Linked DNA regions of Asticcacaulis excentricus CB 48. Each later gene encodes a partner of the first gene's protein in a complex. Links are inferred from orthologs where the notes say so. Each region holds a gene or a part of one and is shown on either strand. Other genes may lie near its edges.

What was found. The genes of interacting proteins can lie anywhere in the genome.
Region 2: the proteins of ASTEX_RS03045 (region 1) and ASTEX_RS17360 are in contact, whole or in part, in a solved structure (PDB 1A0O), measured with the Escherichia coli proteins. The link is inferred for Asticcacaulis excentricus CB 48 from one-to-one orthologs.

What each region holds. Positions count from the first base shown.
Region 1 is NC_014816.1:651,326-654,367, forward strand. Bases 5-3,038 are described here. They hold ASTEX_RS03045 (chemotaxis protein CheA), read right to left. Parts: upstream 2,703-3,038; coding sequence 306-2,702; downstream 5-305. Other genes in these bases: ASTEX_RS03040 (chemotaxis protein CheW), read right to left, coding at 5-297; chpT (histidine phosphotransferase ChpT), read right to left, coding at 2,829-3,038. In the rest of the region: more of ASTEX_RS03040, read right to left, coding at 1-4; more of chpT, read right to left, coding at 3,039-3,042. UniProt on the Escherichia coli protein: Involved in the transmission of sensory signals from the chemoreceptors to the flagellar motors. CheA is autophosphorylated; it can transfer its phosphate group to either CheB or CheY.
Region 2 is NC_014817.1:1,282,023-1,284,753, forward strand. The notes cover bases 3-2,725. They hold ASTEX_RS17360 (response regulator), read left to right. Parts: upstream 3-1,032; coding sequence 1,033-1,419; downstream 1,420-2,725. Other genes in these bases: ribF (riboflavin biosynthesis protein RibF), read right to left, coding at 3-285; ASTEX_RS17355 (MaoC family dehydratase), read right to left, coding at 297-728; ASTEX_RS19545 (protein phosphatase CheZ), read left to right, coding at 1,548-2,513; ASTEX_RS17370 (hypothetical protein), read left to right, coding at 2,688-2,725. In the rest of the region: more of ribF, read right to left, coding at 1-2; more of ASTEX_RS17370, read left to right, coding at 2,726-2,731. UniProt on the Escherichia coli protein: Involved in the transmission of sensory signals from the chemoreceptors to the flagellar motors.

The DNA of each region.
Region 1 (3,042 bases):
CAGCTTCAGCACCTCATCGACCGAGTCGATGACAAGCCCGTAGGAATCGCCATGCACTTCGAGACCGATGGCCAGCGGTTCCGGCGCATCGGCCGGACGCGGCGACAGGCCCAGACGGCGACGGGCGCAGACGGCTGTGACGATGCGGCCGCGCAGGTTGAGCACGCCGGCGATTTCGGTGCGCGACAGCGGTACGGGCGTCAGGCCGCGCGGATGGAAGACATCATGGACGCGGGCGGCATCGACGCCAAACAGCTGGCCACCGACACGCAGGGTCACGTAATCACGGATACTCATAATGAACCTCAGGCAGCTTCGGTGATAAGGTCTTGGGCGGGTTGACGGCGGGCGTGCTCAGCCAGACCGCGCAGCAGGTAGTGATCAACGTCGAGAATTTCGCAAGCGCGACCCGTGATAACGGCGGTGCCGCGCACGCCCGGACGATCCGGCGACAGTTCAATATTGAGGAAGTCCTCGACCACATCGACGATCTCGTCGACGGCCAGAGCCATGGCATAGCCCTCGCCGGTGAAGACCAGCAGCGGCTGGATGTCCTGCTCCTTAAAGCCGTAGGCATCGGCGACGTTGAGGATCGGCATCAGCTTGCCACGGTATTGCAGCGCGGCGCGGCCATCCATACGCTCGATTTTTTCGGCTTCGATGTGTTCGAGGCGCGTGATGTGCTCCAGTTCGACCGCCTTTGGGGCCCCGCCACCGGCGCGGAACAAAAGCATGGCCACCTTTTGGCCTTGTGCGCTTTCGGCGACGGCGTCTTCGGCCGACTCTTCGACCTTTTCTTCCAACATGTTGCCAGCGCGCTCGGACAGAGCGTTAGGATCAAGGATCAGCACCACCGAGCCGTCACCCAGAATGGTTGCGCCGGAGAAGATGTCCACATCGCGTAGGATGGAGGCCAGCGGCTTGACGACGATTTCTTCTGTATCCAGAACGTCATTGACGACCAGACCGTAGCGGCGCTCACCGACCTGAATGACCATGACGAAGGTGGCGTTTTCTTCGGTGGCCGCTTCCAGTTGCAGTGTCGGCCCAAGCTGGACCAGCGGTAAGAGCTTGTCGCGCAGACGCAGGACAAGGGCGTCGTTGATCTTTTCAATCTTGTGCTCGGCATTAGTGCCGGTGCGGACCAGTTCCATGACCGATGTCTGCGGCACGGCGAACTTCTGACCACCTGCACCGACGATCAGGGCCGAAACAATGGCAAGCGTCAGCGGGATCTTGATGGTAAAGGTCGTGCCCTGCCCGGCGATCGAGTTGAGGTCGATCTGACCGCCGATCTGCTCGATATTCGTGCGCACGACGTCCATGCCGACGCCGCGACCGGATAAGTTGGTGACCTTGGCCGCCGTCGAGAAGCCCGGCGCGAAGATATACCGGTGAATCTGCTGATCGTTCATGCCGTCCACTTCGGCACGCGTTGCCAGACCCTTTTCGACGATCTTTTCACGGATGCGCGCAGTGTTCAGGCCGCGACCATTGTCCGAAATGCGGATGACGATGTAGCCCCCTTCATGGAAGGCCGCCAGTTTCACCTGGCCATTGGCGGGCTTGCCCAGCGCAATACGTTCTTCGGTGGGTTCCAGGCCGTGGTCGGCCGAGTTGCGCACCATGTGGGTCAGCGGGTCACGGATCAGTTCGAGAACCTGACGGTCCAGTTCCGTACCTTCGCCTTCCATTATCAGGTCGATCTTCTTACCCAGTTCGTGCGACAGGTCGCGCACCAGACGGGGCAGTTTTTTCCACGCCGCGCCGATCGGCTGCATGCGGGTCTTCATCACGCTGTCTTGCAATTCGCCGGTCAGGGTCGAAAGGCGTTGCAGCGGCGTTGCAAAAGCGGAGTCTTCGCGGTTACGCGAAATCTGAAGAAGCTGGTTGCGGGTCAGAACCATTTCCGACACCAACGTCATCAGGCCTTCCAGCACATCGACCGACACGCGGATGGATTGGGTGGTGGCGATGCCGCCGTTTTCATCACCAAGTGCAGCCGCCAGCGCACCGGACGCCGCCTCAACCGGCTCGGCCTTCGGTGCCGGCGCGGCAGGTGCCTCGATCTTCGGTTCTGGTTTCGGTTCCGCCTTGGGAGCTTCGACCCTGATTTCGGCTACGGGCTCTGGTTCCGGATCGCTCATCCAGTCGGGGGCTTCGGCGGCGAGGAAGGCGGCTTCCAGTTCGTCGAGCGAGACTTCGCCCGGGCGCAGTGGACGCTCCAGCTCCGGCTTGACTTCGGCGATGACGACTTCGGGGATATCGGCGTTGATGGGGCGGTCGGGGACCTGAACGGGCTGCACGGTTTCGATGGCCACTTCGCGACCTTCGGCCATTGCCTCCAGCTGAGAAATCAGGTCTTCATCATCGCCGTCGGGCTCATTACCCGTTTGCTCTAAACCGTTGAGAATCAGCTTGATGCGGTCGATGGAGTGAAGAACCAGCGTAACCGCCGTCGGCGTTACCTCGAGCTTGCCATCGCGGAAGCGACCCAGCAGAGTTTCACCCGCATGGGCCACAGCTTCAAGTCGGCCGAGCCCTAGGAAGCCGCAGGTGCCTTTGATGGTGTGCACCAGCCGGAAAATGTTATCAAGCGTCTTTCGTTCGTTGGGGTTGGCCTCGAACTTGACCAGTTCACTATCGACCACCTCAAGGCTTTCGGCCGTCTCGGTCAGGAATTCCGCAATAAGATCGTCCACTTTACACCCCGTCAGAACACTATGGCCGACCCTGTAATGAGGGCGTGGGTCGGACCTTTGACCGCCCATCATCAGATGGTTTGGTTAAAGGAGTGTTTGCAGAAAGCGCTGGAAACGTGAACTTTGTTATTTTTTTGGTAGAACGATCTTAATCCCGAGTGAATCAGGATCCAGAGTGACCCGAAGCGTGCCCCCGGCTTCCTGCACGACGCTGTGCAGCCAGAAGGGTTGTATCCATTGCCCGCTCAGGCCGTCCGACAGGGGCTGACCGTTCAGGCCCTCAACCGCTTCGGGTTTCAGGCGTGCGCGCGGGCCATTGGATTGCGCCGTCAAAGTGATG
Region 2 (2,731 bases), on another replicon or contig:
GAGAGTCATCAGGCGGAATGGCGTGACCGGCTTACCGGCGCGCGTCAGGAAGAAGGCCTGCGGGTGTGGGTCGAAACAGACGACGGCGGAAGCCGCCCCCAGACGGCGCGCGGCGGCGATGGCGTTTTCGACCACCCGCTGGTGGCCGCAGTGCACACCGTCAAAGCTGCCGATGGCGGCGCAGGCACCGGTCGGCCACGCTATACCCTGCGCAGGCGTATTGAGCGCCTGCGAGCGCAGGGCCCCGCCGGGTTCGAGCGTCAGAAGAAAAGCCTTGCTCGCCATATGCGCCATGCTCAGACCGGCTTGCGTGGGGCGATGACCTCGGCCACACCCTTAGCGTAGGTTTTTCCGCCGACGCTGGCGACGGTGGTCAGGGTCACGACGCCGGTCTTGGGCTGAATGTCGGTGACGGTGAGGCTGATGGTCACCACGTCGTCGATCTTGACCGCGCGCTTGAAGGTCAGCGATTGCGACACATAAATGCTGCCGCGTCCGGGGAGGCCCCCGGCGATAGTCGCCGAAATCCACGCATTCAGCAAAGCGCCATGGGCAATGCGACCCTTGAACGGCGTGGTCGCTGCATAGGCCTCATCGACGTGTACGGGGTTATGGTCCTCCGACACATCAGCAAAGGCGCGGATGGCCGCATTGGTGGCGGTGAAGGCGCGCTCCAGAGACTGACCCACGCTCAGGTCTTCGAGATACACGGTGACGGCATCGGTCATAAGCAAGGGTTCCCATCGATTTTCGATTGATCTAGGGCGCTTAGCGGCGTTTGCCAAGACGCCCGGCGCATAATCCTGCCCGCGAAGCCTGCGTAAAACTGTCCCGATTTGGCATTATTTTTTCAAACGCGGTTCATAAAACGCCGATTTTTCATGGTTAACTATAGTTATATCATTGAATTAAATAAAAAAATTTGCGCACGGCCTTTAACTCTATTTTATCCGCTTGCTGCCATGATGGGCCAGTCAGATGTGAAGGGCCTGCATAAGGCGGGCCCGAGTTATTAAAGGTGGGCACACTCACATGGCCGTCGATATGTCCATGCAGATCCTGGTGGTTGATGATTACAAGACCATGCTGCGGATCATTTCCAATCTGCTAAAGCAGCTGGGATTCGAGAACATCGAGGAAGCGTCGGATGGCGCGGAAGCCCTCGAGAAGATGAAGAAGACCAGCTACGGTCTGGTCATTTCAGACTGGAACATGGAGCCCATGACCGGCTATGAACTCCTTTTGAAGGTGCGTTCGGACGATTCGCTGAAACGCACGCCCTTCATCATGGTCACGGCCGAATCCAAAACCGAGAATGTGATCGCCGCCAAGAAGGCCGGCGTGAACAACTACATCGTTAAGCCGTTCAATGGCGCGACGCTGAAGCAAAAGATCACCGCCGTACTCGGCGAGTTCTAAAGCGCCATCCGAGAGGGGGAAGCCCTTTTCGGAAAATGACGCGATAAAACAAAGAGCGTAGATCGAAATGACGACTCTCCTGAAAGTCATTTGGATTCAAGAATTGACCGACTATCAAGCAGGTTAAAATGGGCCAGGTTGCACCCAAACAGGCTGAATCTCCCGCACTAGAGCCCGCTGACGCGGCTCTGGCCGCGGCGATGGAGCCCAAGCTGATCAATTTGATGCAGCAGTCCGAGGCCCTTGTCAGCCTGATGCGTGAGTTCTTTCAGCAACTCGACAGACGTCGTGCCGAAGAATTCGCCGTTATCGCCGGCTATATCGCCAAGGCCAAGGAAGAGATCCGCGAACTGCGTCCGCATGATCTTTCGCAGGAGCGTATCCCGACGGCAGGAGCTGAGCTGGAAGCCATCACCCGCGATACCGAAAACGCCACGCACAACATCATGAACGCCGCCGAAGCGATCATGGGCATGGATGTGTCGGACCCCAAGGCCTATAAGGCGGCGGTGGACGACGAGGTGATGAAGATTTTCGAAGCCTGCTCGTTCCAGGACATCACCGGCCAGCGCGTGTCGAAGGTCGTCAACGTCCTCAAGCAGATCGAGGAGCGCGTCGGCAAGCTGGCGGCTACGCTGGGTGTCGAGGACAAGGATGTCGAGCTGTCCGAGCGTGAAAAGCGCGCCCGCGACCTGTTGCTCAACGGTCCCGCCATTGGGGGGCCGGAAACCCGTCAGGAAGCCATCGACGCCATGTTCGATGAAGCCCCTGCGGCGGCCCCGGAACTGAAGGTGCAGGCCCCCAAGGTCGAAGCGCCTAAAGTTGAGCCTAAGCCGGAACCGAAGCCTGAGCCCAAGCCGGAACCGGTGGCCAAGGCGGCGCCTGCACCGGCCCCGGCTCCCGCGCCTGTGGCAGCGCCTGCGCCCGCCCCGGCGGCAGGCAACTCTCAGGACGATATCGACGCCCTGTTCGATACCCCGGCGGCCAGCAATGAGCCTCAGTCTCAGGATGACATCGACGCCTTGTTCGACATGTCGCCGGAAGAACTGAACAAGACCAATTCGCAGGACGATATCGACGCCCTGTTCGACTGATCCCATAACGGACAAGGCCGGTCAACGGCCTGTCCCGCAGGCCTTCGTGATGGTGGCCTTCGCAAAACCCCTTCCGTCCCTATCCGGAAGGGGTTTTTGCTGTGCTATTTGGGTGATAGGATAAGCAAAGACGTTGCCTTCCAATGCATCGGAGGACGGTCATAGGGGGAGAGCATGAAGCGTCTGAGTGTATTGTTCTGTGCGGTATCTCTTTTGGC